One region of the Thioalkalivibrio sp. ALE22 genome, then DNA from elsewhere that is predicted to be linked to it. Evidence: riboswitches for the same ligand, from Rfam matches in the RefSeq annotation. Region 1 holds a riboswitch; the other holds the start of a gene.
The links. Region 1 has a riboswitch for cobalamin ahead of F793_RS0109725 (porin). Riboswitches for the same ligand answer to the same signal wherever they lie in the genome.

Region 1 (3,403 bases):
AAGGGCCGCCGTGAGGCGGCCCCTTGGTTCCCGCCCGGTTTAGCGGCGGCGGTAGTGGTCGTGGCAGGCCAAGCAATGGTGGCGCACGCCGTTCAGGGCCTCGGTGGCGCGAAGCTGGAAGTCTTCGTTCTCCAGGTCCTCGGCCGCCTCGACCTTGCGCTGCAGTCGTTCGGCGGCCTCGCGGTAGGCTGCCTTGTACTCGGAGAACTCCGGGTCCTCCCAGGCCGCGGGCAGGGCGCCGGGTTCGCCGCCCCGCGCCGGGGTCTCGCGAGCGAACCAGGTTTCGATGTCGGCGGCTCGGCGCGCCAGTTCCTCGGCGAGGTCGGGCAGGCGCTCGGCGAACGGTGCGTCGTAGCGCAGGATCTGCTCGATGCTGCGGTAGGTGGCTGAGGTGCCCTGCATGCTTTGCTGGCGGAAGCGCTGGAAGGCCTCGGTGGCGTCCACTGTGGCCGGGTTGTCCATCGTCTCGCTGTAGTCTTTGCCCCAGGGGCCGGGCATGGGGAGCGTCACCTCGTCGCCATGGGCGCCGGTGGCGGCAAGCAGGAACAGGACAAGGCCGGCGATCCGGAGGGCCGGTGTAAAGGGGGGTCGAGTCATGTCGGATCTCCTTTCCAGTGTCAGAAGCGGAATTGGTGCTGCAAGTGCAGCTCCCAGTCCGAAGTGCCGGCGTCGCGGTCCAGCCACATCAATTGGGTTTTTTGTCGCTGGCCGCGGTGGTACCAGTTGAGGCCGGCGCCCCGCTCGCGCTGCCAGCGCTCGTCGGTGCCGAGGTCGTTGCCGGCGTCGTGGCGCAGCACAGCGTGGCGCGCGGCAACCTCGAGCCCCTCCCAGGGCAGTGCCTGAGCCAGCTCGAGTTCGGCGCCCAAGTCGTGGTAGGAGGGGCCGTGATCGGGCGATACGTCGCGGCGGAAGGCGGCGAATGAAATGGCGGTGCGGGCAAACTTGACGACGCTGTCGGCCGTTGCGGTGACCCAGTCGGCGCGTTGCTGATTTACCTGGTTCTCCCGCCCGCGAGTCCAGTCGCGCAGGTGATTGCGGTTCGCCGCCTGCAGGCCGACGCCGTGGGCCACTGTATGCTCGACCGGCTTGCCGACGGTCGTGTTGTCGCGTGGAAGGGTGCCTACCGGTGCCCAGGCCCCCCGAGCGCTGAACAGGTGGCCGGAGGTGGACGGTCGGTCATCCCGCTGGTCAAGGCGGCCGCGACCATCAAACACGCCGATGGCCCAGGCCCGGTCGTCGCTGTCGCCCCCCAGTAGGGTGACGCCGGTATCGCGTCCAGCCGGGACCTCGAACTGATTCCCCGCGATGCTCAATTCGGTGAACAGCCGGTTGGGGCCACCGATGTCCCTCGGCAGGCCGAAGGGTACGGTGAACTGGCCGGCGCGCAGGTCGAGGGACTCGGTCAGTGCGTATTGGAGCCAGACATCGCGCATCGAGAGCTCGCCGCTGCTGAAGTCGGGCTGCAGGCGAAAACTAAGATCGGGGTGGAAGAGGGTGCCCGTCGTATCCAGCCAGGCGCGGCGAAAGTCGAATTCGGTGGTGGTTCCCTCGTCGCCCCGCTCGATGGCGTAGCGGCCCTGGATGAGCGGGTCCAGGGTGATTGCGAAGCCGTCGGCTTCGCTGCCGAACTCGAACTGTGCCTGGAGGGGGGAAGCCCCGCCACTGGCGATCAACAGGCCGAGAAGGGTCGGGGCCGGAGCCAGGAGTGGCGGCCGGCCGGGTCGTCGGGTCGGTTTGTTCAAGGTCATTCTCCCTGGGACGCACACCCCGTGCGCCGTGGATGGAACGACGCTGGGTGGGCCAGGGGAGGTCGGGGACTATAGACACAGCAAGCCCGACCCGACCGCTTGCCCGCCGCAGCGTCAGGTTTCCTCCTGGCCGGTCTCCGGACTCGTGAAGCGGGCGGGGGTGCCCGGGCGGATCGCCTTCCCACACCGAATTGCGGCGCAGTGGTTGTTGATCCGTTGTCTTCACCTACCGTTGCGGGGGCAGTGCCGGCATTGCGAACGGCAGTTCGCGCACCGGCTTCCCGATTATCCCCGGCGATGGAACGCCAGGGCACCTGGAGGCGGGGCGAAGGGTACTGGGGTGCAAACAGGCTGGCAAGAAGAGCGTTTGATGAGCGACCAACCGCAGTGATTGATCTGGATCAACGGGAGCGCTGATTTCGCTGGTCGATCGAATACCGGGTCGATAGGGTGGGATTCAGGTGATTTGGACCGAGTCTATATCGGTCTTCGCCGACACCGATCCAATCTCAGGGAGACTTTGCCATGATCCGAGGTTCTTATCTTCGCAGCGCCATCTTTTCGGTCTGCACCGCCCTGGCGCTGGGCGTGGCCGCGCCCGCCGTGGCGGATACTGATTACTCGCAGTATCGCGACGTGTTCGAGCCGCTGCCGGCGCTGCCGCCGATCCCGGCGGACAACTCGATGACCAAGGAGAAGATCGAGCTGGGCAAGATGCTGTTCTTCGAGCCGCGCATCTCCAGCTCCGGCGTGATCTCCTGCGCGACCTGCCACAACCCGGCGCTGGGCTGGGCGGACCGCATCCCGCGCGCGGTAGGCCATGACGGCCAGGTTGGCGAGCGCAATACCCCGACCGTGCTGAATTCCGGCTTCTTCACCGCGCAGTTCTGGGATGGCCGAGAGGACGACCTGGAGGGGCAGGCCCTGGGCCCGATCCAGGACGCGATCGAGATGGCGATGCCGCTGGAGGATGCGATCGCCCGCCTGGAGGAGTTCAATGAGTACCAGGAGAAATTCGAGGCCGCCTATCCCGACTATGACGGCGACAACGTGATCAATACCGACCACGTGGCCAAGGCGCTGGCGACGTTCCAGCGTACGCTGAACACCCCGAACTCGCCGCTGGATCGCTGGCTGGCCGGGGATGAGGGCGCGATGAGCGAGCAGCAGATGCGCGGGATGAAACTGTTCGCCGACAACGGCTGCGTGGCCTGTCACCGTGGGCCGGCGCTGACCGACAGCAACTTCCACCGTATCCAGGTGCCGGGTTCGGAGGACGAGGGCCGCTACCTGGTCACGGGTGAGGAGAGCGACCGGTTTGCGTTCAAGACCCCGACCCTGCGCAACGTGGCCCTGACCTACCCCTACATGAACAACGGGGAGACCGCCACGCTGGAAGAGGCGATCCGCATCATGGGCGAGGAAATGCTGGGGCAGGACTTCAGCGATGACGAGGTCGCGGATATCGAGGCCTTCATGCACGCGCTGACCGGCGACATGCCGCAGTTCGAGATTCCTGCGCTGCCGTAACCGGCCGCATCGGAATCGAATGCGCCAGCCCCCCTCCGGAAACGGAGGGGGGCTTTTTGATGGTGTGGTACAGATCTATTCCACGGTAATCGTGATCTTCTCGGAGACAACGGGCGGGTCGAAGC
Region 2 (3,403 bases), on a different contig from region 1:
CAGGGTCAGCAGGATGCCGCCGCCCAGCGCGGAGGCCGGCAGGATCACGCGCTGGTCGTTGCCGAAGACCAGGCGCAGCATGTGCGGCACGATCAGCCCGACAAAGCCGACCGCGCCGACCTGCATGACTGCGGTCGCGGTGATCAGCGCGGCGGCGACATAGATGCTCCATTCCACCGGGCGCACCGCCACCCCGAGTGCCGCGGCCTGCATCGGGCCGCGCGCGAGCACGTTCAGCGTGCGGCCCAGCGGCAGGGCGAGGAACACGACCAGCACCAGCAGGATCCAGGCGGGATAGGGGTTTCGCGCGTGGGACACATCGCCCATCAGCCAGTACAGCATGCCCGGTAGCTCGGCCGTGGGGCTGACTGCGAGCAGGAAGCTGATCATGGCGCCCCAGCCCGCCGCGACCACCACGCCCGTCAGAAGCAGGCGCGTGGGGGTCCAGCTGCCGGTACCGTGCGCCAGGCCGAACACGATCACCGTGGACAGCAGGGCACCGGCGAACGCGGCCAGGGAGACGGAAAACATCGACAGGCCCGCGAGCATCGCCAGCAGGGCGCCGACGGAGGCGCCGCCGGAGAGGCCCAGCACGTAGGGGTCGGCCAGCGGGTTGCGTAGCAGCACCTGCATCAGCGCGCCGGCCAGACCCAGCAACCCGCCTGCGGCAAAGGCCGCCAGGGCGCGCGGCAGGCGCAGCTCCAGCACCAGCGTGTCGTGCAGGCGGCTGCCCTCGCCGAGCATCACCGCCAGCAGGTCGCCGGGCGCGATCGCGACACTGCCGAAGGCCAGCGCGATCAGCACCGCCAGCAGCGACGCCGGCAGCAGGACCGCGGCGGCAAGGAGGAAGGCGCGGGTCACGAGGGGTCAGTCCACCCGGCGGAGTCGGGCCCGCTCGAGCTCCTCGCACATCAGGCGGGTGCCCTCGGCGATGCGCGGGGTATGGCGCTGCAGCAGGGACGGCGGGATGAAGAACAGGTTGTCGCGCTGGACCGCGGTCATGTCCTCCCATTGCGTCCAGGCGATGACCCAGTCGGGGCGATCCTCGCCCATGCCGCCGCCAATGATGACCTCCGGATCGGCCTCGATGACCGCCTCGCGATCCATGCGCGGGACCAGGCGATCCAGGTGGCCGAATACGTTTACCCCGCCGCACAGGCGGATCGCCTCGCTGATCAGGTGGTCGTCGTTCACCGTCATCAGGGGCTGTTCCCACACCTGATAGAACAGGCGTACCGGGTCGCGTTCGGCGTAGTCCTGGCGCAGGGTGTCGATCGCCTCCTCGAAGCTTCGCACCGCCTCGTCGCCCTGCGTCTCGGTGCCGGCGAGCTGGGCCATGCGGCGCATGCTGGCGGCCACGCCGTCGAAGCTGCGGGGCTCCGACACGTAGACGTGGAAGCCGAGCTCGCGCAGGTGTTCGATCTGGGATTGCGAGTTTCCGCTGCGCCAGGCAACGACCAGGTCCGGATCGAGCTGCACGACGCGCTCCATATCGATGCGGCTGTAGCCGCCCACGCGGGGGAGCATCTCCGCCTCCGGCGGGAAATCGCTGTGCTGAGTGGCGCCCACCAGCTTGTCGCCGGCCCCGACCGCGAACAGCACCTCGGTGATATGCGGGGCGAGGCTGACGATACGCTCGGCGGGTTGTTCCAGCCGGATCTCGTGACCGTCATCGTCGGTCACCGAGACCGGGTCGGCCAGTGCCGGCGCGGTGCAAAGCAACGTCGCGACGAGCAGGGCGGAGGAGCGTCCGAGGGTCTTGAAATTCATAAAAATCCGGTGGTTGTGGCGCTGTTGCGAGGTCGAATGGAGGACGTCTGCGGTAGTGCGCGCAAGCCGCAAAAGCGTTTCATCATAGCAGCATGGGCAAGATGGTTTGGTGCCCAAATTGGTCGGGGGCGCGCCGAACGCGTATCATACGGCGGCTTGAATCAGGTGCCTGCAATGCGCAGGTGAAACGGGAAGCCGGTGCAAATCCGGCGCTGCCCCCGCAACGGTAAGTGAGCGGCGAACCACACCGCAGGCTTGGCCACTGTGCCCCCACGGGTCACGGGAAGGCGTCTGTGGCATCGGCAGCCGCCGACGCTCGCGAGCCCGGAGACCGGCCTGGTGATGACGCATCCTGCGATCGTGCGGCGGGCAACGATCGAGGGCACGGGCACCATCTGCGGTGCCCGTTCCTTCGTGGTTTCGCCGTGCCGTCGCCCCGACGGAAACGCATGACGAACCCAGACCCCAAACCGACAGCAGAGCATCCGAACGCGTTCGCCTCGGCCGAGCGCGAGGCGGTTTATCGCGTGATCGGGGAACGCCGCGACATGCGCCATTTCCGTCCGGATCCGGTGGATGGCTCTACGCTGCGCCGGCTGCTGGAGGCCGCCCACCGCGCCCCCAGCGTCGGGTACATGCAGCCCTGGCGCTTCCTGCGGGTAACCGACCCGGCCCTGCGCGAGGCCCTGCATGCCCACGCCGCGGACGAGCAGGCCCGCACCGCCGAGGCCTGCGGGGAGCGCGCGGCGGAGGTGCACCGTCTGAAGCTGGAAGGGATCCGCGAGGCGGGGGAGTTGCTGGTCGTGGCCCTGACCGACGGCCGCGAACGCTATGTGCTGGGGCGCCGGACGCTCCCGGAGATGGACCTGTGCTCGGCGGCCTGCGCGATTCAGAACCTGTGGCTGGCGGCCCGCGCGGAGGGGCTGGGCATGGGCTGGGTCTCGCTGTTCGATCCGGACTGGCTGGCGCGGCAGCTGGACATGCCGGAGGGCGGCTATCCGATGGCGGTGCTGTGCCTCGGTCATGTGGAGCGTTTCTACGACCGGCCGATGCTGGAGACCGCGGGCTGGGATCGCCGGCGGCCCCTGGAAGAACTGGTCTTTCAGGATCGCTGGGGCGTGCCCGGCGAGCTGGCAGCCGACCCGGATGCGGCAGGCGCCGGAAACGGGGCGGACGATCGGACCGGATCCGACAGCGCATGAGCGCCTTCCTGATCCTGATGGGCGCCCTGATCCTGGATCGCTTGTTCGGCGATCCGCGGCGATTCCATCCGCTGGCCGGGTTTGGTCGGCTGGCGGCCTGGGCCGAGTCCCGCTGGCATGCGCCCAGTCGCCTGCGCGGGGCGTTGCTGCTCGCGGCGCTGGTCCTGCCATGGGTGGCGCTGGCCGCTCTGGGGGCGTCGCTGGCCTGGGGCTGGTTGCTGTCGCTGGCGATCCTGACCCTGGCGATCGGCTGGCGCAGCCTGGACGAACACGCCGAGGTGGTCGCGCGGGCCCTGGAGACGGATGATTTGCACGGTGCCCGCACGGGCGTGGGGATGCTGGTCAGTCGGGACACGGAGGCCCTGGACGTGCGCGGGGTGAGCGGGGCGACCATCGAGTCGGTCCTGGAGAACGGCAACGATGCGCTGTTT

Region 2: another riboswitch for cobalamin. It lies ahead of bluB (5,6-dimethylbenzimidazole synthase); the one in region 1 lies ahead of F793_RS0109725 (porin).

The regions. Positions count from the first base shown of each region.
Region 1 covers NZ_KB906507.1:65,820-69,222, forward strand. The annotation lists gene F793_RS0109720 (cytochrome c) at 40-597, opposite strand; gene F793_RS0109725 (porin) at 618-1,748, opposite strand; cobalamin riboswitch at 1,859-2,081, opposite strand; gene F793_RS0109730 (cytochrome-c peroxidase) at 2,274-3,278, shown strand; gene F793_RS0109735 (DUF4399 domain-containing protein) at 3,354-3,403, opposite strand, start outside.
Region 2 covers NZ_KB906500.1:251,874-255,276, reverse strand. The annotation lists gene F793_RS0102880 (iron ABC transporter permease) at 1-861, opposite strand, end outside; gene F793_RS0102875 (cobalamin-binding protein) at 868-1,770, opposite strand; cobalamin riboswitch at 1,917-2,125, shown strand; gene bluB (5,6-dimethylbenzimidazole synthase) at 2,220-2,972, shown strand; gene cbiB (adenosylcobinamide-phosphate synthase CbiB) at 2,969-3,403, shown strand, end outside.